One region of the Actinoallomurus sp. CA-150999 genome, then DNA from elsewhere that is predicted to be linked to it. Evidence: riboswitches for the same ligand, from Rfam matches in the RefSeq annotation. Region 1 holds a riboswitch; each other region holds the start of a gene.
What was found. A riboswitch is a leader RNA that binds a small molecule or an ion and turns the genes downstream of it on or off. The one in region 1 is predicted to bind cyclic di-AMP.
Positions count from the first base shown of each region.

Region 1 (10,088 bases):
GGGCGGCGGCGGAGCGCGGGTACTCGACGCTCGTCGGGGAAGGGCGGGAGTTCGGACCGCCGACGTGCTTCGAGCCGTTGCTCTCCGCGCTCGGCGGCTGCGACGGTGAAGGGCCGGTCCGGTGGGCGCGTGAGCGGCCGTGGATCGTCGAGAGGCTCGGGTCCGCGCTGGTGGAACGCGCCGGCGCCGGTCCGGTCATGGTGGGCCTCGACGACCTGCAATGGGCGGATCCGGCGGCGCTGACGGCGATTCAGACCCTCTCGCGGCGGCTCGCCGCCGTTCGCGTGGTGTGGCTGCTGACCCGCCGGACGACGGATCACGCGACGGACGCCGGCCGCCTGTTCGACCGGCTCGAGCGGGACGGCGCCGTCCGGTTCACGATCGGCCCGCTCGACGACGCCGCCGTGCGGCAGGTCGCGACGGACGTGCTGGGAAGCGATCCCGACGCGGACGTTCTGCGCCTCGCCGGCGAGGCGGGCGGCGACCCCGCGTTGGTCACCGAACTGCTGTCCGGGTTGCTGGCCGAGGGGTCCGTCCGGACCGTCGACGGGCACGCCCGGCTCGTGGCCGTACGGCTCCCCGGCCGGGTCGAGGACGACGTCAGGCGTCGTCTCGACGCGGTCGGCCCGGCGACACGTCAGCTGCTGAGCGTCGCCGCGATCATCGGCCGGTCGTTCGCTCCGGAGGACGCGGCCGAGCTGCTGGGGACCACGCCGGCCGCCCTCCTGCCCTGGATCGACGAGGCGTTCTCCCGAGGGCTCCTCGCCGCCGGACCGGACGAGCTCTGCTTCCGCAACGACCTGGTGTGGCGGGTCACCGCCCTCACCGTGCCCGCGCCGGTCCGGCGGGCGCTGCACCGGCAGATCGGGGACCTCCTGCTCACGCGGGGCAGGACGGCCGCGCTCCCCGCCGCCTCCCACCTCATTCGGGGCATCCGGGCGGGCGACGCCCGGGCGCTGACCGCACTCGACCGGGCGGTGGCCGAGGTGATCCCCGCCTCCCCGCGCGCGGCGGCGGCGCTCGCCACGCACGCCCTCCGGCTGACCGACCCCCGGGAGCCCGCCTGGCCCGCCCGGGCGCTGACGGCGATCCACGCCCTCACCGCGGTGGGCCGGCTCGAAGAGGCCGCGGAGCTCGTGGACTCGCTGTTCACCCGGCCGTTGCCGCCCGCCTCGTACCTCCGGCTGCACTGTCTGCGCGCCGAGCTCCTGTACCTCCGAGGGCGGGCGGCCGAGGCCGCGGCCGAGGCGACCGCCGTCCTCGGCCGGCCGGGCGTCCCCCGCGAACTCCGGGACGAAGCCGAACTGGTCCTGCTCGACGCGCTGGCCGGGGCGGGCGACGACGCGGGCGTGCGCGCCCACGCGGATCGGATCGTGTCGGCCGCGGCCGGGCACGGCGACGCGCTGATCACCGGGGCGCTGATCCGGCTGGCCCTGTCCGACTGGGGTGCGGGGCGGCTGACCGACGGACTGGGCCTCGCCCGTGAGGCCGTACGCCGGGCGAGGTCCGCGGAGGCGCGCCGCCTGCACCCCCGGATGATCCTGGCGATGCTGTTGACCGACGTTCGCCGGCTGGACGAGGCCCGCGCGGTGATGGGGACCGCGGGGGAGGACGCCGAAACGATTGGGAACCTGGCCTGGGCGGCGGCGCCCGGCGTCATCCGCGCCCGCCTCGACCTGGCCGCGGGCCGGTTCCCCGAGGCCGTCGCCGAGGCCGAGGCCGCCCTGGCGAGCACGCGCGACCTGGGACCGCACCTGCTGACCTCGTCCGCGCTGGCGGTGCTGGTCGCGGCGACGCTGCGGGCCGGCGATCTGAGCGCGGCGTGGCGGTACGCCGAGGCGGAGCGGCCCGCCCTGTCCCAGTACGGATCGCCGCGCGCGGAGGCCGGGTTCCATCTCGTGCGGGCGCAGGTCGCCGCCGCCCGCGACGGGCCCGCGTCGGCGGAGGAGGCCGTCGTACGGCTCTGCGACGAGGCCACGGCGAACTGCTGGACCTTGGTCGGCGAGCCGACCGCGGCACCGTGGCTCGTACGGACGGCGCTCGCCCTCGGCGACCGGGCCCACGCCGAGAGGGTGGTCTCGGCGATGGACCGGCTGGCCGCCGACCACCCCGTCTTCTCCAGCGTCGGTGTCACCGCGACGCACGCACGCGGCCTGCTCGACCGTGATCGGGTCGCTCTGCGACGCGCCGCCGAGCAACACGTCGACCCGTGGGCCGGCGCCTCGGCGGCGGAGGATCTGGGAAGCCTGCTCGCGGCGGACGGCCCCGGGACACGCGGGGAGGCCATCGCCGGCCTGGACGCCGCGCTGGCGGCCTATTCGGCACTCGGCGCGATCCGCGACGCCGCTCGGGTCCGCCGCCGGCTCAGGCGGCTGGGCATCCGGCGCCGGCACTGGAGCCGGGCCGACCGGCCGGTCTCCGGCTGGGCCAGCCTCACCGACACCGAACGCCGTGTCGCCGAGCTCGTCGCCCAGGGCCTGACCAACCGCGAGGTCGCCGACCAGCTGTTCATGAGCGCGCACACGGTCGCCTTCCACCTGCGTCACATCTTCCGGAAGCTGGATGTGACCTCCCGGGTCCAGCTGACCCGGCTCGCGCTGGAGGCCGGCGACTGATCCCCGGCGGGGACGCCCCTCGGATGGCATGCGACCTCTCCCGTCACATCCGCATCATTGTGAAAATTGGCCTTTCTGATCCCACAATTCAATAGAGGACACTGCATCCTCATGAGTTGTGTTCTGAGAGGCTAAGCGGCACCGGTCTCGGCGGTTGAGTGACCCAGATCACACAAAAGCCTGGTGCCGTCTGCGTGTTTTGTCCTGCTATGTTCCTATAACTCTTGCGGCGCTCGTACGCGTCGCCCGCATATCCGCTGGTGATGGTCAATCCGTCGGCCCGGGCAAGGGTGCGTTTGCGAAAACGCATTGTCCGGGGCGAATTCGGCCGATCTGGCTCATATTCAAAATTACACAACCCCCTACGCCGCCATCACAATGGCGGCCATTCCCCAACCCTCTTTTGACGCCGCCCGCCCTGCGGGCGACCCGCTGAATCCGCACCCCCGCGGAACCGGGGACCCACCAGAAGTCCCGGGGTGAATCGGCACGCCCCCCTTGTGCCGTAGGGCAGCTTCCACGCCCGAACCCGTCAGCTAACCCGGTAAGCGGCATGGAAGCCAAGGAGTTCCCCCATGCCCTGTGTCCCCCGACCCGAGAAAACGCCATCCGCATTCCGTTTCATTCCAGCCTTCGCCGGCGTCGCAACGGCCGGTGCCGCCGCGATCATTTTGACCTCGGCCGGACCGGCCGAGGCGTCATCCGCCGTTTCTCTTCCTGACCACGCCGCGGTCCCGTTCCCCCCGGCAAGCCGGCCCGTGCAGTGGCCCATCCCCGGCAGGGGACTGGACGCCAGGCCCAAGGACGAGCCCAAGGTGCAGAAGGTGCCCACCGCCGCCGACGCGCTGAAGCTGGCCGTCTCCCAGGTCGGCACCACGGAGACCGCCGCCGGGGGCACCAAGTACAACCAGTGGTTCATGTCCACGCCGTTCGCCAAGAGAGGCGTCCAGCGAGACGGCGGGGCGATCAGCGACTATGCCGACGCGAGCTGGTGCGACATGTTCGTCACCTGGGTCGGCGCTCAGGCGGGCATCAAGGGAATCGGCGGCGACGCCTTCACCCCGGAGCACGCCCGCTGGTTCAAGCAGCAGGGCCGCTGGGGCAGCGCTCCTAAACCGGGCGCGGTGGTGTTCTTCTCCTGGAGCGGCGGCGGCATCGACGGCATCGACCACGTCGGCCTGGTCATCAAGGACAACCACAACGGCACCATCCAGACCGTCGAGGGCAACACCGACAACGCCGTGCGTATCCGCACCCGAAGCACCGATCAGGTCGTCGGCTACGGCTACCCCCAGTACGGCTGACGACCGCTGTCCCCCCGCGTCGGCGTCGGGCCCCCAGAGGGCCCGGCGTCGACGCATGCTGCCACCGTCCCGGTGTTCGGTGATCTTGTTCGGTCTCGAGGAGACCCCCGCGCTCGCTCGCCGGGCGTGAGTCGTCCGGAGGAGCCGGTGGCCGCGGCACGCGCGGCTGAAAGTTTCAGCCGCGTTCCCGGTCCTGTCCCAGGTCGGCGTGCGTCTGCGCGTCCGGAGGCCGGGGTGCTCTTGCGATGCGATCGGGGGCGGGTGATCGTTGCCAGCGCCCGCAAACGCCGGAGCAGGACCGGGTGCCGCTTCGCCGCCTTTCGCCAGGGAGAACGCCCATGCCGATCCACCGGAGCTCATGGTGCAGAGCCGTGCTGGCCGCGGTCGCGGTACTGCTCGCCGGATTGGGGCTCGCCACGATCCAGACCGCCGCCCACGCCGCAGTCTCGTGTTCTGCCACGTACGCCAAGAGCTGGGACAACGGGAGCGCGTTCGGCGCGAACATCACGGTGACCAACACCGGTGATCCGCTCACCGGCTGGACGCTGAGCTTCGACTTTCCCGACAACCAGGTGATCACCCAGATGTGGGGCGGCGTGCCCTCTCCGGCGGTGCCCACCCCGGCGGGTGGGGCCATCACCGTCACCCCGACCTCGTACAACGCCGCCCAGGGCGCCGGGGCGACCTGGACCGTCGGCTTCAACGGCACCTACACCGGCGCCAACAGCGCTCCGAGCGTCTCGTGCGCCGGCCCCGGTTCCGGAGGAACGCAGCAGGCCCTGGTGGTCTCCCCGACGAGCGTGAGCGTGCCCGAGGGCGGGACGGCCGGCTACACGGTCCGCCTGAACGCTCAGCCGTCCGGCGACGTGACGGTCACCAGCACCGCGGGCACCGGTGACGGCGACATCACCGTGGTGAGCGGCGCGACCCTGACCTTCACCACGTCCGACTGGAACACCCCGCAGACCGTGAAGCTCGGTGCCGCCGAGGACCCCGACAGCACGAACGGCACCCGGCCGATCACCGTGGCGTCCAGCGGCCTGACGTCGGTCACGGTCAACGCCACCGAGGCCGACAACGACGGCGGCGGCACCGGAGGACCGGCACCCGCGCTGCACGTCTCCGGCAACCACCTCCTCACCTCGACCGGCGCCACGTACCGCCTGCTGGGCGTCAACCGGTCCAGCGGCGAGTTCGCGTGCGTGCAGGGCAAGGGCATGTGGGACAGCGGTCCGGTGGACCAGGCCTCGGTCGACGCGATGAAGGCCTGGAACATCCACGCGGTCCGGATCCCGCTTAACGAGGAGTGCTGGAACGGCACCGACGGCACGCCCAACGGCGCCACGTACCAGCAGAACGTCAAGGACTACGTGAACCTGCTGGTCGCGGGCGGCATCACGCCGATCGTCGAGATGCACTGGAACCACGGTCAGTACACGGGTCAGGGCGCGGGCTGCTCGGACACCACCGCGACCTGCCAGAAGCCGATGCCCGACGCGCAGTACGGGCCGACGTTCTGGACCGGCGTCGCGAACGCCTTCAAGGGGAACAACGCGGTCGTCTTCGACCTGTTCAACGAGCCCTACCCGGACGCCGCCGCGAACTGGGACGCGACCGCCGCCTGGACCTGCTGGCGGGACGGCGGCACCTGCACCGGCATCGGCTACCAGGTGGCCGGCATGCAGTCGCTGGTCAACACGGTGCGCGCCACCGGCGCGACCAACGTGATCATGCTCGGAGGCGTCGCCTGGTCCAACGACCTGAGCCAGTGGCTGACCTACAAGCCGACGGACTCGACCGGCAACCTGATGGCCGCCTGGCACACCTACAACTTCAACACCTGCTCCAACACCTCCTGCTGGGACAGCCAGGTCGCCCCCGTCGCCGCGAAGGTGCCGGTGCAGGCCGGTGAGATCGGCCAGAACTCCTGCGCCCACGACTACATCGACCAGGTGATGGCGTGGGCGGACGCGCACGGCATCGGGTACACCGCCTGGACCTGGAACGCGTGGGGCTGCAGCCAGGGCAACGTCCTCATCAACGACTACAGCGGTACCCCCACCAGCACGTACGGCGAGGGTTTCAAGGCCCACCTGCTCACCCAGAACCCGCTGTCGTAGAACCTCGCGGCCGGGCCCGTCACCTGGCGGGCCCGGCCCGGTTCGCGGAGAACACGCCCGGGAGCCACCCATGCTTCGCAGATTCGACCTGTACGCCCTGCTCGCCGCGCTCCTCGTGGCGCTCGCCCTCTGCCTCGCCCTGCCCGCGCGATCGGCGACGACGTCCGTCCGGATCATGCCGCTCGGCGACTCCATCACCGCCGGGCCCGGCTGCTGGCGCGCGATGCTCTGGCACCACCTGCAGACGGCCGGATACACGAACATCGACTTCGTCGGCAGCGTCCCCGACGGCGGCTGCAACTACGGGTACTCCTACGACGGGGACAACGAGGGCCATGGCGGCTACGCCGCCACCGGCATCGCCGACCAGAACCAGCTGCCGCCGTGGCTGGACGCGGCCAAGCCCGACATCGTCCTCATGCACCTGGGCACCAACGACATGTGGGGCGGCACCATCCCCACCGACAAGATCCTCGCCGCGTACACGAAGCTGGTCGGCCAGATGCGGGCGAACAACCCGAACATGAAGATCCTCGTGGCGCAGATCATCCCGATGAACCCGTCCGGGTGCTCCACCTGCGCGGCCGGTGTGGTGGCGCTCGACAAAGCGATCCCCGGCTGGGCCGCGGGCCTCACGACCGCGCAGTCGCCCATCGTGGCCGTGGACCAGTGGACCGGCTTCGACGCGGCCACGGACACCGGCGACGGCGTGCACCCGAACGACACGGGCTTCCAGAAGATGGCCGACCGCTGGTACCCACCGCTCGCCCAGGCGCTGGGCGCGGCCCCGCCGCCCTCGTCCCCTCCGCCGACCGATTCCCGCTGTACCGCCACCTACCGGGTGGTCTCCCAGTGGAGCGGCGGCTTCCAGGGCGAGGTCACGGTGAAGAACGACTCCTCGGCCGCCTCCACCGGGTGGACGGCCACCTTCTCCTTCGCCGACGGGCAGCAGATCAGCCAGTCGTGGAACACCGTCCTCACCCAGAACGGTGCCGCCGTCACGGCGCACAACGCGGCCTACAACGGCGACCTGCCGGCCGGCGCGTCGACCACATTCGGTTTCACCGCCGGCTGGAACAACACCACCAACGCGCCACCGCAGGTGACGTGCACATTCGATGGCTAGGATCCGACTCTCGGTGCACGCGGTGCTTCCGTGTGATGATGATCTGCCCGAATTGCGTGCCCGGCACGACGTGGTGCGGACGCGCGGCTCGGTGCCCCGTCCCCACTTCGGAAGCAGGAACGATCCGTGCGGCGTACCACCACACTCTCCGCCCTGGCCCTCGCTCTCGTCACCGCCGTCGGCTGCGCCGTCTTCACCACCGCGCAGGCCGGCTCCGCCGCGCCGAACGGCGCCCGCACCCTGCTGGACGCGGTGCCCCGGCGCGGTGTGCTGCGGGTGTGCACCACCGGTGACTACCGGCCGTTCAGCTACCTGGACCCGAAGACGAACACGTACAGCGGCATCGACATCGACATGGCGAAGAATCTGGCGAGCAGCCTGGGGGTGAAGGTCGGCTTCGTGCCCACCACGTGGGCGAAGATCGTCGACGACCTCGCCGCGCGCAAGTGCGACATGAGCATGGGCGGCGTCTCCGTGACCCTGCCGAGGGCCCAGAAGGCGTACTTCAGCACGCCGTACCTCACCGACGGCAAGGCCGCGATCGCCCGCTGCGCCGACAAGGACGAGTACCAGACCCTGGAGGGCATCGACCGGCCCGGGGTCCGGGTGATCGTCAACCCGGGCGGCACCAATGAGCAGTTCGTCACGGCGAACATCAAGAAGGCCACGATCATCAAGCACGCCGACAACAACACCATCTTCGGCGAGATCGTGGCCGGTCGGGCCGACGTCATGATCACGGACGGGAGTGAGACGAAGTACGAGGCGAAGCTCCACCCCGAGCTGTGCGCCCTCAACCCCGACAAGCCGTTCACCTTCGCCGAGAAGGCCTACCTGTTGCCGCGGGGCGACGAGGAGTTCAAGCAGTACGTCGACCAGTGGGTCCACCTCACGACCAACGACGGCACCTACGCGCACTTCGCCGCCGCCTGGCAGTGACGTGAACCCGGCGCGTGCCTCGCCCTGGGGCCTACCAGGGCGGGGACGTGCCGGAGCCGGCGATGTGCAGGGGGACGCCGCGGGCGCGCAGCGTGGCCAGCTCGTCCTGGGGGGTTTCGGAGTCGACGACGACCAGGTCGAAGGCGGTCAGCGGGGCGAGCTGGTGCAGCCCGTTCTTGGCGAACTTGCTGTGGTCGACCAGCAGGACGCGACGGTCGGCGGAGTCCATCAGCGCCCGCTTCACCGCCACCGTCTCCTGTGACTGGTGGTAGCAGTGGCCGTTGGTGATCGCCGTCGTCGACATGAACAGGACGTCGGCGTGCAGTGACCGGATGGCCTCGCTGGTGCGCAGGCCGAGGAAGGCGTCGTAGGCCGGGTAGTACGCGCCGCCGAGGGCGATGAGGTCGATGCCCGGCTTGTCGGCCAGCAGGTTCACCGCGGCCAGGAAGTTCGTGATCACGGTGAGCGGTCCCCGCGCCGGCAGCAGCTCGGCGATGGCCAGGCCGGTGGTGCTCTCGTCGATCATGATCGCCGCGCCGGGGGAGACGAGGCCGACCGTCGCCTGGGCGAGCTGCCGTTTGGCCTCGGCCATCGCCTCCAGGCGATGGCGCACGTCGCCGTGGTAGGCCGGGGACGGCTGCGCGGTGGCGCCGCCACGGATCTTGCGCAGCCAGCCCTCGCTCTGCAGCGCGTCCAGGTCGCGGTGGATGGTCATGACGCTCACGTCGTACGTCTCGGCGAGGCTCTTGACGTGCACGAACCCTTCGTCCGCGACGCGCCTGCGGATCTTCTCCCGCCGGTCCCGCGCGCCCTCGGCGTCGCTCGCGGCCGGTGCCGTCGCATCCTCTGCCACCTGCGCTCCTCGACCCCCGATGTGATGTCGATGTGAACGTAACACACGCCCGACCGTCGGTGCGAACATGCAAAACACGACACCAACGGCACTATCAGTACTGACGGGCTGCTTTGAATCGCGCTGGTTAACGCGATTCGGCGTTAAAATCTCTCAGATACTTGACATGGTTCGGGCGTCGGGTGTTTCGTTCGTCACCTGAACAGGCGGTTCGCGCGGGCCGCCCTGCCTCCTCGCCCCCGAACTCCCGGAGGAGAACGTGACAATGTTCCGCACCAGGACAGTCGCCGCGGCCACGGCCGCCCTCACCCTGCTCACCGCCGCCACGGCCTGCGCGAAGAACTCCGGCGGAGCCGGAGCCGGCGGCTCCGGCGACGCGAAGAACGCCAAGGTCGCCTTCCTCATGCCGGACATTGCCTCGACCCGGTACGAGCTGTACGACGCTCCGCTGTTCAAGGCCAAGATGAAGCAGCTGTGCCCGGGATGCACGGTGCTGTACCAGAACGCCGGCGCCGACGCTTCCAAGCAGCAACAGCAGGCCAGCTCGGTACTGGCCCAGGGCGTCAAGGCCATCGTCATCGACCCGGTGGACTCCACGGCGGCGGCCTCGATCGTGCGGACCGCGCAGGCGCAGAAGGTCGCGGTGATCGCCTACGACCGGCCGATTCCGGCCATCAAGGCCGACTACTACGTGTCGTTCGACAACCAGAAGATCGGCGCGTCGATCGCCCAGTCCCTGGTCGACCACCTCAAGCAGACCAAGGCCAAGGGCGGGATCCTCGAGGTCAACGGATCGCCGACGGACGCCGCCGCCGGTCTGATCAAGAAGGGCATCCACAGCGCCGTCGACCCCAGCGGGCTGAAACTGCTCGCCGAGTACGACACGCCCAACTGGGAGCCGGCCAAGGCACAGGACTGGGTCAGCGGGCAGATCAGCAAGTTCGGCAAGGGGCAGATCGCCGGCGTCGTCGCGGCCAACGACGGCACCGGCGGCGGTGCCATCGCCGCGTTCAAGGCGGCCGCCGCGCCCGTGCCCCCGGTGACCGGGAACGACGCCGAGCTCGCCGCCGCGCAGCGGATCATCGCCGGCGATCAGTACAACACCATCTCCAAGCCGATCAAGATCGTGGC
Region 1 covers NZ_CP192063.1:9,315,020-9,325,107, reverse strand. The annotation lists gene ACQP2O_RS42880 (LuxR C-terminal-related transcriptional regulator) at 1-2,615, shown strand, start outside; cyclic di-AMP (ydaO/yuaA leader) riboswitch at 3,036-3,181, shown strand; gene ACQP2O_RS42875 (CHAP domain-containing protein) at 3,374-3,919, shown strand; gene ACQP2O_RS42870 (cellulase family glycosylhydrolase) at 4,258-6,039, shown strand; gene ACQP2O_RS42865 (cellulose binding domain-containing protein) at 6,110-7,165, shown strand; gene ACQP2O_RS42860 (transporter substrate-binding domain-containing protein) at 7,292-8,104, shown strand; gene ACQP2O_RS42855 (DeoR/GlpR family DNA-binding transcription regulator) at 8,136-8,957, opposite strand; gene ACQP2O_RS42850 (substrate-binding domain-containing protein) at 9,223-10,088, shown strand, end outside.

Region 2 (10,088 bases), 4.8 Mb from region 1:
GAACACGGCGACTGCGGCAACGGCGGGGATAGATGCCACGACGAGCTGCCAATGGGCTCGACCTCTAGCAGTCGGACAATAGCGACAGTTTTGTCCCAGCTCGCTCCATCCATTTCGCACATCCTGCCGATGATCGGGTGGGTGAGCGCTGAGGAGAGCGGACGGGAGCGGTCACCACCCGCGCCATCACCCGCAAGTCACCCGGAGGTACGCCTTACAAGGGCGACCTCCCTGGCCGTGCTGTGCGTTTTTCGATCCTGATCAGTGGCGTGCGCCGGACGCCGTACCGGCGCGGAAGGCCAACGGTCACGCCGTACGACTGATCAGGAGCATCACCCATGCAGACAAGGCGCACTTGTGTCCCAGAACTCCTGGACGTCATCGGGTCCACTCCCGTGGTACGTCTTCGCAACCTGACGACCCATAATGAGGCCCAGCTCATCGTCAAGCTGGAAAGCGCGAACCCGGCAGGCAGCCTGAAGGATCGGCCGGCCTGGTACATCATCGAACAAGCCGAGCGGACGGGACTGCTCTCCACCGGTGGCACGATCATCGAGTCGTCATCAGGAAATTTCTCCATCGCACTCGCGATGATCGGCGCCTCACACGGCTATCGAGTGATCGCCATCGTCGATCCTAAACTCACTCCTACCAACCGTGGCCTGCTGGAGGCGTACGGGGCGGAAATCATCCTCGTCGACGAGCCCGATGACTCCGGTTCGTACCACAAGACACGGATCACGCTCGCCAACAGGCTGCAACGCCAGATCCCCGGCTCATTCCGCCCCGATCAGTGCTTCAACCCGCTCAACAGCCAGGCGCATTACCAGACCACCGCTCAGGAACTGCTCGACCAGGCCGACCACCTGGCGGCGGTCGTGTGCACCGTTTCCACCGGCGGTCAACTCGGCGGTATCGCCCGCGCGGTAAAGGAACGCTCCCCGGTCGTGGAGGTGATCGGCGTTGATATCGAGGGGTCGACGGTGTTCGGTGGCGAACCGCGCCCCTACCTCACACCCGGCGTGGGGTTGAGCTGGACACCGAGCAATCTGTCGGACCTGTCGCTGGTGGACGAGGTGTACAAGGTCACCGATGAGGACGCCTATCAGGCGTGCCGCACCCTGGTGCGTTCCGAAGGCCTGCTCGCCGGCGTCTCCACCGGTGCGGCGCTCACCGTCGCCCTCGCTAAGGCGACCCGTGGGCGTCCCGGCGAACAGGTGGCCTTCCTGGCCTCCGACCGCGGCGAACGGTATCTGGCCACCGCCTTCAACGACGACTGGTTGAGCGCCCACGGAGTCACCACCACCGCCGACCCGGACGCCCTGCGCAAACGTGCCCAGGAGCTGATGCCGTACTCGACCAGGCCGGCCGAGGAGTGCGCGAACCACCTACCCGGCCTGGCGGCCGAGCTCGGTTCGCCCAGCCCGGTGCTGGTCCGTTCGGACAGGAGCTGGGATCGATGCTGACGCTGCTGCGCGAAAGATCATTCCGCCGCCTCTGGTTGAGCTACTCGGCGTCCGCGGCCGCGACCGGGATGATGCCCACGGCGCTGACACTCACGGTCCTCGACCGGCATCAGGGCCTGACCGCGCTCGGACTGGTGCTGGGCGCGCGGACACTCGGATTCGTCGTCGGTTCCCTACCCGGCGGCATCATCGCCGATCGCTACCCGCGCGCGGTCATCCTGGCCATCTCGAGCACGGTACGCGGCGGCGCTACCGCGGTCATCGGGCTCGTCGCCGGTCTGCCCCTGCTCGTCATCTCCGCCGCGATCTGCTGCGCGGGCGCGGGCGAGGGGGTGTTCCGCAGCGCCTACCAACCGCTCGTCGCGGAGTTTCTCGCCAAGGACCGGTTGCAGGAAGCCAACGCGCTCACCACACTCAGCCTGCGGATCTGCCTGGTGGGTGGGCCGACCGCAGCGGTGGCCCTGTACGCCACCGCCGGCCAGAGCCTGAGCCTGACAGCCTCGGCCGCCCTGTGGATGGTGTCCGCACTACTCGCCGCCACCATCCCGAAACACCACGCCGTGCCCACGGCGAAGGCCGACGCCAACGCGCTGACCGAGTTCCGCCAAGGGCTGGCCGAAGCGCGCCGCCACCGGTGGTTCCTCGCCGGCCTCACCGCACTCGCTTGCTGGCTCGCCCTCGGTGAAGCGGCCAAGTACGTGATGCTGCCCGTCGTCAGCCGGCAACGGTTCGACTCTACGGCGCTCATCGGCCTCGCCCTCGGCGCCTACGCCGTCGGCGCGATCGCGGGCGCCGTCTTGATGAGCCGATGGAGACCACGACGCGTCGGCATCCCAGCCATGATCATGCTCGGCGGCTACGGGCTCGTCCCGATCTCTCTCGCCTACGCGTCACACAGCTGGATCATCGTGGCCGCCTGCGCCATCGGCGGGCTAGGGATCGAAGTCTTCAACATTCCATGGTTCACCGCGATCCAACGTGAAGTACCGGCCCGTCTGCAGGCCCGGATCTCCTCGCTGGATTTTCTCGTCTCCTATGGGATGAGCCCCGTGGGTTTCGCCCTCATCCCGGTCATGGTCCACGCGCTGGGAGCGCAGACCGTACTCACAGGCGCCGGACTGCTGGTGATCTGCAGTGCCCTGCTGACACTCCTCGTCCCCGGCATGACCGAGTTCAGCGACCCATGCAACGGGGAAAGGCAGCAGGAGCCGGTCGGCGTCACCGGATAGCAAGGCTCGAGTCTCCATGTACCGGCCCGAGAGAGCCGGTACATGGAGCTCGGGGCACGCGCAGCGCCAGAAACCGTGTGTCACGTCGAAGACCCGGATGCCGGGCACGACCTCGCTTTCGTGTCCGCTGCCGAAACACGCCTGGATGCCGACCACGGCGATCGCGCCGGTGAACGCCGGAGTCTTCAGGTCGTCTCATCATGTCTCCTATCGACCGTAGGACTTTCGCTCTGCAACCGAGGGACCCCTGCGGCAATGGATGCTCGTTCAGCTGGTGGCGCCCATCGGCGGAGTCCAGGCGAAGGCCGCTCCTGCCGCACGGATCAGCAATGGACCCGGTAGCGCCGAGGCGGCGGTGTCGCGGACCAGGGCCGCTGCGGGGTTGCGGGTCTGCAGGATGTGACCGAGCCGGCCGGAGGTGCGCGCCATCCGTTCGGTGCGAGGCCGTCGCAGAGTGTCGTAGGCGCGCAGTCCGGCGTCGATCCCGGCATCCTCGATCGTGGCGGCGAGCGTCACGGCGTCTTCGATGGCAAGGCAGGCTCCCTGGCCGATGTCGGGTGTGACGGCATGGGCGGCGTCGCCCAGGAACGCCACCCGGCCGCGCACGAATCCGGGCAGTCTGGCGTGAAGGTAGTAGACATCGTGACGCAGCAGTGTGTCGGGCGGTGTGGCCGCGAAGAGAGCGGGGATGGGCTCGTGCCAGCCGGAAAATCGTGCGGCCAGCGCGTCGAGATCATGCTTGGGAGCGGCGTGCTCCGGGACGCTCTCGCAGGCGAACCAGTAGATCTGGCCGTCGTTGATCGCGGCGCACCCGAAACGGGCACCGCGTCCCCAGGTTTCCGACAGCACCGGCGGCATGCCCAGTGCTTCAGCCCGGTCGGCGGGGACGATGCCACGCCAGACCGTGTATCCGGCGTACCTGGGGCCGGGATAGTCGGGGAACAGTGCCGTGCGCAGCACGCTGCCGACGCCGTCGGCCGCCACGACCAGATCGGCCGTTTCCGACCTCGTGCCGTGCGATGCCTGGAAGGTGACCGTGGCCGCGCCGGCGTCGGAAGTGATCTGCAGGGCGCGATGACCGGTATGCAGTGCGGCTGGATCGAGTCCTGCCATGAGGAGCCGGTGCAGTTCGGCGCGGTGCAGGGCGTAGAACGGGGCGCCGTAGCGGCTCTCGAAGCGCTCGGCGGGGATATGGGTGACGCGCCTGCCCTTGCGCAACCGGATCTCCAGCGCGTGCTGGCGCTGCCCGCTGTCGCGTAGGCCCTCCCCCAGGCCAAGGTGGTCCAGGGCCTTGACGGCGTTGGGTGCGATGCCCACACCCGCCCCGACCGGTTCGATCGCGGGCGCCTGCTCGTACACCGCCACGTGCCATCCGGCGCGTTGCAGGGCCCGGGCTGCGGTCAGCCCGCCGATACCTGCGCCGACGATGATCGCCGTTTTCCCGCTCACCTAACGCCTCCCGTTCAAGCGAATGTTTCAAACGATCGTTTAAAACAGGTGTTATAGCATGTCCGTCCAGCACACGAGAAGGAGATGCGGTGGTCGGACCTGACCGCAGGGCCACGGCGCAAGGCAGTGCGTCCACGCGAGAGCGGCTCATCGAGTCGGCCGTGCGGCTGTTCGGTGAGCGAGGGATCGCGGCGACCTCGCTGCGTGCGCTGACCGATGCGGCCGGAACCAACGTCGCCGCGGTCAACTATCACTTCGGGTCCAAGGAAGGCTTGCTGCGCGCCGCCATCGATCAGACGATGCGCGCCGTCAACCACGAACGCCGCCGCCGCCTGAACGAACTCGAATCAGCGCCTGAGCCACCGTCGGTGGCCGCGCTGGTACGCGCCTTCGTGGAACCGGGCGCAGACCTTGTGGACGGACACGGGCCGAGCGGGCCCGACATCGCTCGCTTCCTTGGGCGGGTCATCGGTGAGCCTGATCCGCAGGTACGTCAGATCTTCGCCGATCAGGTCAACACCGTGGAGGGCCGGTACCTGGCCGCGATGCGCGACGCCCTGCCCGACCTCGACGAAGACCATGTCGGATTCGCCTTCACCAGCATGCTCGGAGTTCTCAGCCTCCACCAGACCGGCGCTTTCAGGACGCTGGAATGGCCGCAGACACAGGGTCCCGCCCCGCAGACCGATCGCCGGGCCGGCCGCTCAAGCGCCGCTGACCGTGAGCGACTGGTCGCCTTCATCACCGGCGGAATCCTCGCGACCCTCCCGTCTGGAGCCGCCACCGATACGTGAGGGAAGGCCGCTTCCTGCTCAGCGATCTCGCTGAGTGAGACGGAGGCGTCCTAATGTGGAGGAAGCCCGGGTGATCGATAGGTCACAATAGTGCGGGCCCAGGGAGGGAGACGGACAGGTGGCGATCGCAGGGCCGCTCGAGCGAGCGATCATGGAGGCTCTGTGGGACGCCCAGAAGCCGCTACTCATTCGCGAGCTGATGGAGCAGGTCAACGCCGGATCCGAGAAGCGCTCGGCGTACACGACGGTGCAGACCGTCGCCGACCGACTCGTCCAGAAGGGCTTCCTCTCCCGGACGGCGGACCGCAACGCATGGCGGTACGCCCCGACGCGCAGCCGTGAGGATCACGTCGCGCAGGTGATGGCCGAGGCACTGGCCGAGACCACCGACCGCGGACCGGTCCTGGCCCGATTCGCCGAGACCATCGATCCCCAGGACGCGCACCGGCTGCTGGTCGAGCTCGCGCAGCGTTCGGCTCCGACGGAATCCCGGTGAGCCCGCTCGTCGAGCTCGGCGCGGTCACCGTCGCCCTCGGCATCGGTGCCGGGCCGTTGCTGGCCCGGAGCGCCTGGTGTCAGCGGATTCCCCGGGTGGGCGCGCTGGCGTGGTTGGGAGCCCTGGCGGGCACCATCGCCGGTCTGGTCGGGGTGGTCGTGCTGGTCTCGACCGGCCGGCATGGCCTGGTGCACCGGGCCGCGGAATGGGCGGCCGATTGCTGGCACCATCACGACGGATCCGGCGGACTGGCCCCGTACGCCTTCAACCTTGCGCTCCTCGTCAGCGCGGTCGCTGCCGCATGCGTGGCCGTCGCCAGGTACCGACGTACGGTGGCCCGTCGCCGGCGCCATCAGGAGGCGTTGCAGTTCGTCGTGCGGCTTTCCGGGGACATCGAAGATGTCTGCGTACTTGATCACCCGGTGCCGGTCGCCTACTGCGTGCCATCGCGCAAGCGCCCGATCGTCGTCAGCAGCGGTGCTCTCGATCGGCTGGACGACACGCAGCTTCAGGCTGTCTTGGCGCATGAACGGGCGCATCTGCGCTACCGCCACCATCTGTTCCTCACGGTCGTCGACGCGCTGGCGGCTGCGCTGTTCTGGCTGCCGACTTTTCGGGGCGCCCGCCGTTGCCTGCCGATCCTGCTGGAGATGAGCGCCGACGATGTCGCGGCGCGGCGGTGCGGCCGCCGCACGGTCGCCGTCGCGCTCCGGAAACTGGCGATCGCCCCGAGCCCGATCGGCGGACTGGCCGCCCAGAGCGCCGACAGGTCAGAACTCGATCAGCGGCTCGCCCGCCTCGAGACGCCGACCGCGATCGCCGACGACGATCGTGTTCGGCGTCTGACGTGGGTCACGGCGATGACTTCGGTGGTCCTTCCTGGGGTGATCTCCGCCGGCTGGCTCGCTGCGATGCCGTTCTTCTGCTGACGGACTTCCCTGTCGGTTACAACGCCAGGGTGATGCCGCGCGCGACGTCGAGCGTCATGGACACGACGGCGGCCGCGTGCCGGCACTCGACACGCGAGCGAAGAGGACCTGCACGCTCCCCGCGACGTACCAGGCGTCCGGCCGGCCGCTTGTCGGGGAACTCCGGCGAATCGTTCATTGGGTGGCAGGCGACCGCGAAGATCTCCTACACTGCGTCGGAGTCGGCCGCCCCCTGCTTCACACGAGGCACGGCCGACCGCTGAATCCCGTGAGGGAACCGGGGACCCGAGAATCCCGGGGCGAATCCGAGGCGTGCGAACGTCCGGTAGGGCTACTCCGGCCCGAGCCCGACAGCTAACCCGGTAGGCGGCGAAGGAGAGGAGTTTCTCACGTGGCGTTCTTCCACCCTGCCACCAACGGGTACGCCGTGGATCGTCCGCGGCGGCGCCGGTCGCTCCGGCTGTGCGCGGCGCTCTCGGTCACGGCCGCCGTGACCCTCACGGCGCTCCCGGCCGAGGCCGCTCCTAAACCATCGGCCGCAGCCGCGAAGAAGGAGCTGGAGAAGCTCAACGGTCAGGTCGACAAGATCGTTGATCAGTACAACAAGGCCAAGACCGAGCTGGATGCCGCGAAGAAGAGGCTCACTGCGCTCAATGGCCAGGTGAAGAGCGAGCGCAACGTCTACGAGAAGCTGCGTGCACGGGTCGCGCAGGTCGCCGCCGACGCCTACAAGAACGGCACTCTCGACTCGCGCACCGCCACCTTGCTCGCGTCCAAGGACCCCGACGCGGCGTTGAACCAGATGTCGGCCTTCCTGCAGCTGTCGAACAATCGCGGACAGGAACTGTCGGCGTTCCTGGCCTCTACTCAGCGCATCCGCCGCGAGCAGGCGGAGGCGCAATCCGCGTACCAGAGCGTCTCGCAGAAGGCCGCCGCGCTGAAGAAGCGCAAGGCCACCGTCGAGAAGGCCATCGCCAAACAGAAGAGCCTGCTGCGCAAGGCCGGTGAAGCCACGGCCGCGCCCGGCTCGGGAGCCGGTGGCACCTACAACGGACCGGCCTCAGGGCCGGCGCGCAAGGCGGTGGAGTACGCCTACGCACAGCTCGGCAAGCCCTACATCTGGGGCGGCACCGGCCCGAAGGGCTATGACTGCTCCGGACTGACGATGATGTCCTGGCGCGCCGCCGGCGTGAACCTCCCCCGCGTGGTCCCCGACCAGTACAGCGCCACACGCCACGTCTCCAAGTCCGACCTGCAGGCCGGTGACCTGGTCTACTTCGACGACATGGGCCACGAGGGCATCTACGTCGGCGGCGGCAAGTTCATCCACGCGCCGCGTACGGGAGAGGTCATCAGGCTGGACAGCATGTCGAACCCGTACTGGGTCTCCCACTACAACGGCGCCAGCCGCCCGTAACGGATCTCACGTGGCAGTACTGCGAGCTGCCGGATCACATCGGAAGACACCGCGCCGGCGAAGTCGGCTCGGCATCCTCCCGGCTCTGGTGACCGCCTGGACGTTCGCCATCGTCGGACTCGAGCACGTCGGCCTGGTCATCAAGGACAACGGCGACGGCACGATTCAGACCGTCGACGGCAACACCGACAACGCCGTCAAGGTCCGCGTCCGGCCCGCCTCCGACGTCGTCGGCTACGGCGGCTACCCGGACTACGTTCAGTAGCAAAGGCGCTCTTGGCAGCTGGGGCGGCTCGACTTCGATCGATCGAAGTCGAGCCGCCCCAGAGGCGTCTTTGAACGCTTCCGTCCGCAGGTTAAGGCGCTTGCCAATCCCCTCATCGTCACGTGGACGAGACGACGGACGGCGGCTTCGGGTGGCAGGGCGGCTGCGGCACCCAGCGCGTGCCCGCGGTGGCGTCCAAGACGGCGTCGCGAACGGCATCGCGGTGCGCGGCGATCGTCTCGCTCCAGATCCTCGGCACGCCGCAATGATACGCATTGCAGCGATCAGAGACAGTTGTATCGATAGCGACATCATGTATTGTAAACGGACGGTGAGTGCCCCTTCCCCTGGGCCGGCCTTGTCGTGTTCTGCCGGTACGCCGCCGCAACGGTGCGCGGTTGGTCCTCGGTCGCCGCGACGCCTGACGAAAGAGAGCCCGATGACAGATCCGTGTGCAGTGCACGCCCACAGCCGGTCCGCCGACCCCTACGTCGGGCGTCCGCCATGGGACATCGGAGCACCCCAGCCCGCAATGCTCACCCTCGCCCAGAACGGTGCGTTCCGCGGGCGTGTGCTGGACGTCGGTTGCGGAACCGGGGAACACACGCTGATGGCCGCCGCCTCCGGCCTGGACGCCACCGGCATCGACCTGGCCGCCGGTGCCCTTCAGGCAGCCGAGCGCAAGGCGCACCATCGGGGTGTTCGGGCCCGGTTCGTCCACTATGACGCGCTACGGGTGGCAGAGTTCGGCGAGACCTTCGACACCGTCCTGGACTCGCTGTTCCTGCACGCCTTCACCGCCGCGGACCGTGCGGTCTACGTGAACGGCCTACGTACGGTGCTGCGGCCGGGCGGCCGGTTGTTCGTCCTCTGCTACAGCGACCGGCACACCAGCGAGCCGGACGTGCCACACAAACTGTCCCAGAACAACCTCGAATCCGGCTTCACCGACGGATGGGCCCTGGAGTCGGTCAAGCCCACCGTGTGCTCCTCCAACGTTCACGCCGACGGCATCGCCGCCTGGCTGGCCACCTGCACCCGCATTTGAGCGCCCCCAGCACCGACCCGGATTTCTCTCCCAAGGACCCTGCATGCTGACCTCGGAAATCACCCTCCAGATCGACCGGCCGAGCCGCTATCTCGTGCAGTTGTGCCGGCACGCGGCAGCCATGGGAAAGACCCGCGGCGGCCATCGACCCCGGCCCCACGCCACCGGCGCGGCGCTGGCCCGCGGCGACCTGCGTGTCCACGCCGAACACTCCGACACCCATGGCGTCATCACCATCGCCCCGTGGGGCCAAGCCACCCTCGACGCCACCGACGACACCCTCACCCTGCGCGTGGATGCCACCGACCAGGACGCTCTGCAGCGCATTCAGGACATCGTCACCAGAGACCTGGAACGGTTCGGCCGACGCGACCAGATAGCCCTGACCTGGCCACCGCCCACAACCTCAAGCGAAGAAATCACGACCGCCAACGGCACCGCCGAATCGTCTCCCGGCCCGGCGACCACGGCTCGCCGCAGCCGCCGCAACACGATCCTGCTCACCCTGCTCATCGCCGTCGCCGTCGCCGTCCACCTCGGGCTGGGGGGAACGATCCTGGCCAACTCGCACTGGACCAGCCTGTCCATCGACGTCGTCCTGGCCATCGTCGCCGGGAAGATCCTCCTGGTCATGCTCGGCCGACACGCCTTCCGCCGCAGGCATATCCCTCACCTCGGCGCGTACCTCCATATCCGCCGGCCAGGCCATGGGCGGAACCGAGCCGCCCCCGCAGCCCACGCGATCTCCGAGGAAGACCACCACCTACCAGCCGGTGATCATCACTGACCCCCGACCCAACGAGCGACACATGCACACCAAACCCTTCGAGTTCGAAGCAGTAGACTTCATTAATGCCTGATTCACCGCGGTCGCTCGACCCCGTGCAGCTCGGGGCGTACTTCGATCTCATCGAGGTGACCAGCCTGCTTCGGCACGCGGTCGAGCAGCAGCTGCGTGAGGTCGGCGATCTGAGCTATGTGCAGTTCCAGCTGCT
Region 2 covers NZ_CP192063.1:4,505,206-4,515,293, reverse strand. The annotation lists gene ACQP2O_RS21060 (PLP-dependent cysteine synthase family protein) at 339-1,466, shown strand; gene ACQP2O_RS21055 (MFS transporter) at 1,460-2,695, shown strand; gene ACQP2O_RS21050 (FAD-dependent monooxygenase) at 2,963-4,144, opposite strand; gene ACQP2O_RS21045 (TetR/AcrR family transcriptional regulator) at 4,234-4,938, shown strand; gene ACQP2O_RS21040 (BlaI/MecI/CopY family transcriptional regulator) at 5,057-5,434, shown strand; gene ACQP2O_RS21035 (M56 family metallopeptidase) at 5,431-6,363, shown strand; cyclic di-AMP (ydaO/yuaA leader) riboswitch at 6,611-6,748, shown strand; gene ACQP2O_RS21030 (NlpC/P60 family protein) at 6,755-7,780, shown strand; gene ACQP2O_RS21025 (hypothetical protein) at 7,791-8,045, shown strand; gene ACQP2O_RS21020 (hypothetical protein) at 8,168-8,314, shown strand; gene ACQP2O_RS21015 (class I SAM-dependent methyltransferase) at 8,485-9,093, shown strand; gene ACQP2O_RS21010 (DUF2218 domain-containing protein) at 9,137-9,880, shown strand; gene ACQP2O_RS21005 (MarR family winged helix-turn-helix transcriptional regulator) at 9,946-10,088, shown strand, end outside.
Region 2: another riboswitch for cyclic di-AMP. It lies ahead of ACQP2O_RS21030 (NlpC/P60 family protein); the one in region 1 lies ahead of ACQP2O_RS42875 (CHAP domain-containing protein).

Region 3 (10,088 bases), 5.8 Mb from region 1:
CGTTTCTCTGCATTCCTGACAAACCGGAACCGGTCCACCATCGGGGGCGCTGTCCCTAGCGCCGCCGCCGGCGGAAACGCTTCCGGTCGAGCGGCGCATGGCGTGTGCCGCAGGTGACACCCCGCACCGTGGATCGGTGCGGAAGATCGCGATGACGTTGCAGGCGGGCCGGATGCTCTCCGTGCCCCGGGAGTCTCCGCCCGGCCCGCCCTCGTCCGCTGTTCAGTTGCCCGGCGGTCCTCAGAGCAGCCGGCCGCCGCCGACCCAGGTGGAGCTGTACCAGGCGTCGCTCAGGTTGGAGATCTTCACGACGTCGCCGGTGTGCGGGGCGTGGAGGAACTTGCCGTTGCCGACGTAGATCCCCATGTGCCCGAGGTCGTGGAAGAAGACCAGGTCGCCGGGCTGCAGGTCCGCCTTGGACACCCGCTTGCTGGCGTCGTACTGGTCCGGCACCCAGTGGTTGAGCTTGATACCGACCTTGGCGAACGCCACCATCGTGATCCCGGAGCAGTCCCAGACGTTCGGGCCCGCGCCGCCGAAGACGTACGACTTGCCGAGCTGGGCGCAGGCGAACTTCAGGACGATCTCCGCCTTGCCCGTGGCCAGGATCGAGCAGTTCTCCGTGGAACTGCCCGGGTCGATGTTGCCGCCGAGCTTGTGGATCAGCGCCAGCTGCTTCCTGACGGCCGCGTCGGCCTGCGACTTCTGCTGCTCGAGCTGGGTCTTCTTCGACTTGAGCTGCTGAGCCGCCTGTACGCGCAGCGCCTGCTCGCGCTCGAGCCGCTGGGCGGAGGCGAGGTACTGCTGGAACTCCGCCGTGCGGTTGTGCGCGATCTGCGTGAACGCCGACATCTGCGACAGCACGGCGTCCGGGTCCTTCGAGCCGAGCAGCTGGGGGATCGAGCCGTTGTCCCCGGTCTTGTACGCGTCGACGGCCAGCTGGGCGACCCGCAGCCGCAGCGCCTGGAACGTCTTGCGCTCCGCCTGCACCGACTTGGAGAGGGCGTTGACCCGCCCCTGGGCGGCCTTGTAGTCCGCCTTCGTCTTGTTGTACTGGTTGCCCAGCTGGTCGACCTGGTCGTTGAGCTTCGCGAGCGACTTCTTCGCCGCGCTCAGCGAGTTGCCCGGGTCGGCGTGCGCCGGAACGGCGGGCAGGGACAGCCCGGCGACGGCGATGAACCCGGCGGTCGTCACGGACCAGCGCGCGGTTCTGGACATGATCGTACGCTCCTTGGCCATGGTGATCGTGTCCTTAGAGCGCGCCCGCGCCGACGTAGTGCGAGCTGTACCAGGGGTTGCTCAGGCTGTCGATCTTCACGTACGACCCGGTGTGCGGCGAGTGGATGAACTTGCCGCCGCCGACGTAGATGCCGACGTGCCCGAGATTGTCGAAGAACACCAGGTCGCCGGGCGACAGGTTGGCCCGCGAGACCCGGCTGGTCGCGTTGTACTGGTCGGGGACGACGCGCGGGATGCTCACCCCGGCCTCCGCGTAAGCCTTCATCGTGAAACCGGAGCAGTCGTAGCGCGGGCCGTTGCCGCCGTAGAGGTACGGGGTTCCGCACTTGCTGTAGGCCCACACCAGCACGGTGCGCGCCTTGCCGGTCGCCGACCCCGTGTAGCCGCCGCCACAGTTGCTCGGCATCGGACCGCTGTCGTCACCGCTGCCGGTGCCGGCCGCAGGGCCCAGCTTCTTGATCAGGGCCTTCTGCTGCGCGATCGTCTTCTCGATGTTCTTCTTCTGGACGAGAGCGGCGTTCTTCTTCTGCGCCAGATCGGTCGCGGCCTGCTTGGCCTGCGACTCCTGCCGCTGCAGCAGCTGCGCGACGTTCAGGAACTGGGTGAGCTCGGTGGAGCGGTTCTTCGACACCTGCGCGAACGCCGACATCTGGTCGAGGACGGCCTGCGGGTCCTTGGCCGACACCAGAGTGGGGATGTCCGCGTCGTTCGAACCGCTCTTGTACGCCGACGCGGCCATCTGCGCGACGCGGACCCTCAGGTCCGCCCAGGACTGCCGCTGCTGCTTGACCGAGGCGTTCAGCGCCTTGAGTCGCTTGTCGGCCGCCTGCCACTGGGACTTGGCCTTGTTGTAGACGTTGTCCTGCTGGTCGGCCTGTGAGTTCAGCTTGGTCAGCTTGGCCTTCGCCTCGCTCAGCGTCTGCTTCGGCTTCGCCTCCGCCGTGCCGGCGGGCAAAACCAGGGCCGCTGAGGCGGCGATGCACAGGGTGGCCAGGAGGCGACCGCCGATGCCGCCGCTCACCGACCATCCGACGGCTGAGTCGTCGGCACTGCGCTGTGTTGCCACGATTGCGGCACGCCCCTCTCCCACTGACCGCCTACCGGGTTAGCTGACGGATTCGGGCGTGGAAGGCGCCCTACGGAGCGTGTGGCGCTCCGATTCACCCCGGAAACCTGGTTCCCCGGCTCGTCGTGCCGGTGAGAGGCTGGGGCCCGAACTGCGGGCGACCTCACCGAACGTGACGACTCGGCGGTGGCCGTCGCCGTCGCCTGGGGGGCGACGAACCAGCGAACGGCTCAGCGCGTGAGACTAGTCAAGTCTCACGCTGGTAACAACCGCTTCTCCTGGAATTCCAGCAATTCATATCATTCACGCAACAGTGTGCGCGCGAATCGTCACGATGCGCGGTCGACGGAGATCGTCATCCGCAGGGGCGGGACGAGCCCCTCGGCGGCGAGAACTCGCAGCGCCCGACGTTCCAGCGGCCCGATCTCGAGGCCGGACGCCGGGATCAGCGGCATGGCGGAAACGACGCAATCGTCGCAGCCGACGTTGCGTACCTCACACTTCTCACAGTCGATGAGCACGAATTCCTCCTCGTGTCTTCGTCATGACGAGACGTTAAGAGGCCCCACCGACAAAAGTGCCGGGCGCGGTTTCGGCCGTCAGGTGCGGCCGAGGCGGCGCAGGAGGAGGGACGAGGGGGCCGGCCGGGCGTCGGCCCGCCGGGCGGAGTCGCAGACCTCCTGGTCGGAGGAGATGACCACGACGGCGCGCCCGCTGGGCTCCGCGCGTACGAGCTGGGCGATGAGCTCGTCGGCGGTCTGGCCCGGCGCGCTGAACAGCACGCGCACGCCGCGGGGCGCCTGGACGGCGACCGGGGCGTTCAGCTCCGCGCCGTCGAACACGCACGTCACCTCCGCCTTGGTCTGGGCGTGCAGCACGCCCAGGCCCGACACCAGGCGGGTCCGCTGGTCGGCCAGTGGCAGGTCGCCGTAGCCGGTCTTGGTGACGTTGTATCCGTCGACGATGAGGTGGACCTGCGGGAGGGTGAGCAGCTGGTCGAGGAGTGCGGGGTCGCTGTCGGCGAGGGCGCGGCCGGGCAGCGTGCGGTGCCCGGGGCGGGTCGGCGTGATGCCCCCGACGCTGTCGGCGGGCCGGGTGATGCCGGGGGGCAGCGCGATCTCGTCGCGGAGGCCCTTGGCGGCGTCGGTGAGGGCGTCCAGGAGGACCCGCAGCCGGGCCTCGTCGACGTTGCGGCCCTCCCGGGCGGCGCGCCGGGCGTTCTCCGCGGACGACTCGGCGTGGGACAGGCGGTTGCGCAGCCGGCGCAGCTCGGCCTCGGCGGTGGCCGCCGCGACCGACGCGGCGGTGCGCTCCTCGCCGAGACGGCTATCGAGGTCCTCCGCGCGCGCGTGCTCGCGTTTGGCCTTGCCCCGTGCCTCGTGCAGGCGTTTGCGGAGCTCGGCGTTCTCGCCGCGGAGGTCGCGCAGCTCCGAGCGGAGCCGGTCGGTCTCCTCGGAGCGGGTGGCCTTCGCGGCGGCGATCTGCTCGCGCAGCTCGGCCACCTGCCGGATGACCTTTGCCTCCTCGGCCGCCGTCGCCGACTGCTCGAGATCGCGGCGCGCGGTGTCCACCCGCTCGGTCCAGCCTGCCGGGCGGAGCAGGTAGGCGAGGGCGGCGACGGTGACGGGGTCGGCGGCCGGCGGCACCGTCCCCGCCAGGATCGCCTCGCCCAGCACGGGCTCGCTCTCCCGTACGACGTCGGCGACGCGCTCGCGGAAGGTGTCGTCGTCCTCGAGCTGGGTGGCGATCAGGGTGGCGGCGAGCCGGGCGCGGCGGCGCGGCTCGAAGCGGGCGACGCGCCGGAGCGGTGGGGGGATCTCGTCGGGCCGGAGCGCGCCGATCACGTCGGCCGCGGCCTCGACGACGCGCTGCCGGACCGCTTCGGGGAGCGGCTGATCGAGGTGTTCGCCCGGGCCGGTGTCGATGATCTACTCCTCACGAGTCGAGCGGATGGGGCTGGTGCGGGACGCGTGCACCGGGCTCCGTGTCGCCGTCGCTGCCCAGCGTAGACGCCTTGGCGACCTTCGGTCCGCAATCCCCTCGACGAATACCCCGCAGTATCCGGCACCGGTCCGGCGCGGGGTTTGTCGGTCGCCGCGCGTACGGTGCCGCCATGGCCTCCGTCGGTCCTGCCGTGCAGGGCACCCTCGATGACCTCGGCACCCCGTTGGCCGGCGTCACCTTCGTCGTCGTCGACCTCGAGACCACCGGGGGCTCGGCCAAGGAGGACGCGGTCACCGAGATCGGCGCGGTCAAGGTGTGCGGCGGCGAGGTCGTCGGCGAGTTCGCCACGCTGGTGGACCCGGGGATGCCGATCCCCCCGTTCATCTCGGTGATCACCGGCATCACGCAGCAGATGGTGGTGGCCGCTCCCCCGATCGGCGAGGTCCTGCCCTCGTTCCTGGAGTTCGCCAGGGGCGCCGTGCTGGTCGCGCACAACGCGCCGTTCGACATCGGCTTCCTGAAGGCCGCCTGCGCCGCGCAGGAGCGGCCCTGGCCGGCGCCGGCGGTCGTGGACACCGCCGACCTCGCACGCCGCCTCCTCACCCGCGACGAGGTCCCCAACTGCAAGCTCGCCACCCTCTCCCGCTTCTTCCGGACCGCCGTCGAGCCCTGCCACCGCGCGCTCAGAGACGCGCAGGCCACCGTCGACGTCCTGCACGGGCTGCTGGAGCGCGCCGGCGCGTTCGGCGTCGACACCCTGGAGGAGCTGACCGGGTTCACCCGCGCGCCGACGCCCGAGCAGCGCAGCAAGCGCCACCTGGCCGACGGCGTGCCCGCCGCGCCCGGCGTCTACCTCTTCGAGGACGCCCGCGGCGAGGTGCTGTACGTCGGCAAGAGCGGCCGGCTGCGCAGCCGCGTCACCTCGTACTTCACCGCGTCGGAGACCCGCCGCCACGTCCGCGAGATGATCGGGATCGCCGACCGGGTCCGGACCATCGTGTGCGCCAGCCCGCTCGAGGCGGAGGTCCGCGAGCTCCGGCTCATCGCGGCGCACAAGCCGCGCTACAACCGGCGGTCGCGCCACCCGGAGCGGGCGGTCTGGCTGAAGCTCACCGCCGAGGCGTTCTCCCGGCTGTCGATCGTCCGGGAGGTGCGCGACGACGGCGCCACCTACCTCGGCCCGTTCGGCAGCGTCCGGACGGCCGAGGAGGCGCGCGCCGCGGTGCACGACGCCGTGCCCCTCCGTCAGTGCACCCAGCGGCTCACCCTGCGCCTCATCGAGAGCGGCCGCGCCGCCACCTGCGCGCTGGGCGAGCTCGGGCGCTGCGGGGCACCGTGTGAGGGCCGCCAGCCTCCGGAGGAGTACGCCCGGCACGCGTCCCTCGCCCGCACGATCCTGGAGGGCGACGTCCGGCCGGTCGTCGCCGCCGCGCGGGCCCGCATCGACCGGCTCTCCGCCGAGCAGCGCTACGAGGAGGCCGCCGTCCAGCGCGACCGACTGGCCGCCTTCGTCCGCGGCGCCGCCCGCTGCCAGCGCCTGTCGGCCCTGGCCGGGCTCGCGCAGCTGGTCGTGGCCCGCCCGGCCTTCGACGGCGGCTGGGAGCTGCACGTCGTCCGCCACGGCCGGCTCGCGGCCGCCGGCACCGTCCCGCCGAACGCCCACCCCGTCCCGTACGTCGAGGCGCTCGTCGCCACGGCCGAGACCGTCCGTCCCGGCATCGGGGCGACCCCACGGGCCTCCGCCGAGGAGATGGAGTGCGTCCTGCGCTGGCTGGACTCCCCGGGCGTGCGCCTGGTCGAGGTCGACGGCACGTGGACCTGCCCGCCCCACGGTGCCGAAAGCGTCCGCCGGTGGATCGAAAATGCCGTTCAGGGCGCCGATTCCCGTAAGGTTGACCGCGCCGGTCGGCCGATGCGATAGGAGCAGGTGTGGCGCTGCCGCTGTACGACAACCAGCCGACGCGGCGCGCGCCCCTGGTCACCTACTTCCTGATCGCCGCCAACGTCGTCGTCTTCCTGCTCTCCCCGATCGCCTCGATCGGGCACCACGACGAGAGCGCGGAGCAGCGCAAGTGCGCGCAGGTGACGTTCCTGCTGAAGTACGGCGCGGTCCCGAACGAACTGCTCTCCGAGCGGCAGAACCCGGTGCCGGAGGAGGTGGCCGCCGCCTGCCACCCGAAGCCGTACCACAAGCGGCCGTGGCTGTCGGCGCTGTCGTCGATGTTCCTGCACGGCGGCGTCGCCCACATCCTCGGCAACATGGTCTACCTGTTCATCTTCGGCGCGGCGACCGAGGACCGGCTCGGACGGCTCCGGTTCCTGGTCTTCTATCTCCTCGTCGGCTACATCGCGGCGTACGGCTTCGCGATCACCTACCCCGACTCGTACACCCCGCTCGTCGGGGCGTCCGGCGCCATCGCCGGGGTGCTCGGCTCGCACCTGGTGCTCTACCCCCGGTCGCGGACGATCGCGCTGATCCTGTCGATCTTCCCGTTCCGGCTGCCCTCGTGGGCGCTGCTCGCCCAGTTCTTCGTGTTCCAGTGGCTCAGCCTCGGCGACAGCCAGAGCCAGACCGCGTACGTCGCGCACATCTACGGCTTCGTCGCCGGAATGATCGTCGGCCTGCTCGTGCGGCGCGGCACCGTCGCCCGCAAGTCGGCCGCCCTGAGCTGGCAGTGAAACCCTGCTAGATGACGCTCGCTCCGCGAGCGCGGTTCGCGGCGCCCAACGCGCCGTCCTCCCTCGTCCGGTCGCCGCTCCCTGCGCTCCTCAGTCCAGACGACGCCCGCCGCTCACGCTCCAGGACGCGCGCCCGCGAACGGGCGTCGGAGGGCCTCTACTAGTCTTGCCTCGGGCGACCCGACGCCGCGCGCAACCACCGCAGGAGGCATTCCGTGATCACCGCCATCGTGCTCATCAAGGCCGACGTCTCGCGCATCCCGGAGGTCGCCGAGACCATCGCCGGGCTCGACGGAGTGAGCGAGGTCTACTCCGTGACCGGCGAGTTCGACCTGGTCGCGCTCGTGCGGGTGCGCCAGTACGAGCAGATCGCGGACGTCATCCCCGGCGCCCTCAACAAGGTCTCCGGCGTGACGCACACCGAGACCCACATCGCCTTCCGCACGTACTCCCAGCACGACCTGGAGGCCGCCTTCGCGCTCGGCCTGCCCGACTCGGACTGACCGCCTCCTCGGCGCCGACGCCCGCCCTTGGCGACGTCCGGCGGATCTCCGGCCGGCCGCGCGGCTCGCTACGAACAAGATCCACCGGACACCCCCTCAGCGGAACGGTCCGCCCCTGCGGTGCGGGCCCGAGACGCGAATCGGCCCGCCACCCGGATCCGGGTGGCGGGCCGATCACGTGGGACGGCGACCGTCAGTGGCGGCTGATCGCCTTGCTGTCGCCGGACTCGACCTCTTCGTCGTGGTGCGAGCTCCCGTCGTCGTGACCCTCGTCGTGGCCGTTGACGGACACCTCGTCCTCGGTGAGGGCGCGGTTGAGGCCCTTGCGCAGCCTGCCCAGCGGGCTGCGCGCCGACGGCGCCGGGACGCCGTTCTCGTCCTCTTCCTCCAGCTTCAGCTCGGGCAGCGGGACCTTGCCGGTGAGGACGGCCCGCTGCTCTTCGCCGGCCGGCTCGTGCACCTCGATGAACTCGCCGCTCGGGAGCCGCTTGATGATGCCGGACTCCACCCCGTGGTGCGCGATGTCCGCGTCCTTGCGCTGCAGACCCAGGCAGAGCCGCTTGGTGACGAAGAACGCGAGGGCGGGCCCGACGAAGACCGCGACCCGGAAGAACCACGTCGTCGCGTACAGGGACACGTGGAACTTGTCGGCGAGGACGTCGTTGCCGCCGCCCAGCCACAGCAGCCCGTAGAACGTGACCGCGGTCATGCCCACGGCCGTACGGAACGGGGCGTTGCGCGGACGGTCGGCGATGTGGTGGATCCGCTTGTCACCGGTCGCCCATTGCTCGATGAACGGCCACAGCGCCGCGCCGGTCATGATCAGGCCCAGCGGCACGAGCGCGGGAACGAGGACGTTCCACGAGACCGTGTGACCCCACAGGTTGGTCTCCCAGTTGGGCATGATGCGCAGCGCGCCCTCGAGGAAGCCCATGTAGAAGTCCGGCTGTGAGCCCGCCGTGATCGAGTCGGGCGTGTACGGACCGAACAGCCAGATCGGGTTGATCTGGGCGAACGTCCCGAGCAGCGCGATGACCGCGAAGGTGAACATGAAGAAGGCACCGGCCTTGATCATGAACACCGGGTAGAACGGCTTGCCGACGACGCTCTTCTCCTCGCGGTTCTTACCGGGGAACTGCGTGTGCCCCTGGTGCCACAGGATCATGAAGTGCGCGCCGACCAGCGCCAGCAGGATGCCGGGGATCAGCAGCACGTGCACCGTGTAGAGACGCGGGATGAAGTCGTGGCCCGGGAAGTCGCCGCCGAACGCGAAGTAGAACAGGTACGTGCCGACCAGCGGGATCGACTGCATGACGCCCTGGGTGATCCGCAGACCCGTGCCGGACAGCAGGTCGTCCGGCAGCGAGTAGCCGAACAGACCCTCCAGCAGGGCGAGGGTGAACAGACCCAGGCCGATCAGCCAGTTGACCTCACGCGGCTTGCGGTACGCACCGGTGAAGAAGACGCGCAGCATGTGCACCGTGAGCGAGGCCACGAACATGACCGCGGCCCAGTGGTGGATCTGCCGCATGAGCAGACCGCCGCGCACGTCGAAGCTGATGTTCAGCGTCGAGCTGTACGCCTCGCTCATCTTGACGCCGTACAGCTTCATGTAGTGACCCTGGTACACGACCTCCGACATGCTGGGCTTGAACCACAGCGTCAGGAACGTGCCGGTCGCCAGCAGGATGATGAAGGAGTAGAGCGCGATCTCCCCCAGCATGAACGACCAGTGGTCAGGGAAGACCTTCTTCATCTTGCCGCGGAGGAATCCCACGGTGCCGAAGCGCTCGTCGAGCCAGCCGATCGGGGCGTCGACCGCCTGCGGGGGTGCTTGTGTCGTCATTGGTCGCTCACCGATCCTCGCTCACCGAGTCGGTCGCAGATGAGTGTTGTCATGCCTTGGGCCTTCCCCGCTCCCAGAAGCTGGGTCCGACCGGCTCGTGGAAGTCACTCGTCGCGATCAGATAGCCCTCGGAGTCGACGCCGATGGGCAGCTGCGGCAGCGGCCGGGCCGCCGGGCCGAAGATCACCTTCGCGGCGTCGAGCGCGTCGAAGGTCGACTGGTGACACGGGCACAGGATGTGGTGCGTCGTCTGCTCGTACAGCGCGGCCGGGCAGCCGACGTGCGTGCAGATCTTGGAGTAGGCGATGATCCCGCCGACGTTCCAGTTCTCCCGGCCCTTCTTGACCTTGAGCTGGTCCTCCGGAACGTTGATCAGCACGACCGTGGCCTTGGCCAGCTCGTCGAGAGTGGGCTCGCCGTCCGGGTGATCCTTGTCCTTGGGGACTTCCGGGATGACGGTGATGATGCCGCCCGGCGAGTTGAAGTCGGACGGCTTCAGCGGCTGGCCGGTGCCGTCGACGATGAGCCGGGTGCCCTTCTTCCACACGGTGTGGCGGAGCTTCTTCTCCGGGAGCGGGCCCAGGTCGCGCAGCAGGATCAGCGGCAGCAGGCCGAGCGGGGCGGAGGCCAGCAGTAGGGAGCGCCGGAGAAGCGGCCGCTTGGTGAGGCCGCTCTCCTCGGTGCCCTCCATGAAGTACTTGTTGAAGACCTGCCGGTCCTCCTGTGGGGAGGACAGCTCGTGCCGCTCCTGGATGATCTCCTTGGTCGTCATCAGGTGACGGACCCAGATCGTCATGCCGACCGCGAGACC
Region 3 covers NZ_CP192063.1:3,197,651-3,207,738, reverse strand. The annotation lists gene ACQP2O_RS15245 (NlpC/P60 family protein) at 241-1,218, opposite strand; gene ACQP2O_RS15240 (NlpC/P60 family protein) at 1,253-2,260, opposite strand; cyclic di-AMP (ydaO/yuaA leader) riboswitch at 2,318-2,449, opposite strand; gene ACQP2O_RS15235 (hypothetical protein) at 2,635-2,826, opposite strand; gene ACQP2O_RS15230 (NYN domain-containing protein) at 2,905-4,149, opposite strand; gene ACQP2O_RS15225 (DEDD exonuclease domain-containing protein) at 4,419-6,170, shown strand; gene ACQP2O_RS15220 (rhomboid family intramembrane serine protease) at 6,179-6,928, shown strand; gene ACQP2O_RS15215 (Lrp/AsnC family transcriptional regulator) at 7,144-7,431, shown strand; gene qcrB (cytochrome bc1 complex cytochrome b subunit) at 7,625-9,277, opposite strand; gene qcrA (cytochrome bc1 complex Rieske iron-sulfur subunit) at 9,327-10,088, opposite strand, start outside.
Region 3: another riboswitch for cyclic di-AMP. It lies ahead of ACQP2O_RS15240 (NlpC/P60 family protein); the one in region 1 lies ahead of ACQP2O_RS42875 (CHAP domain-containing protein).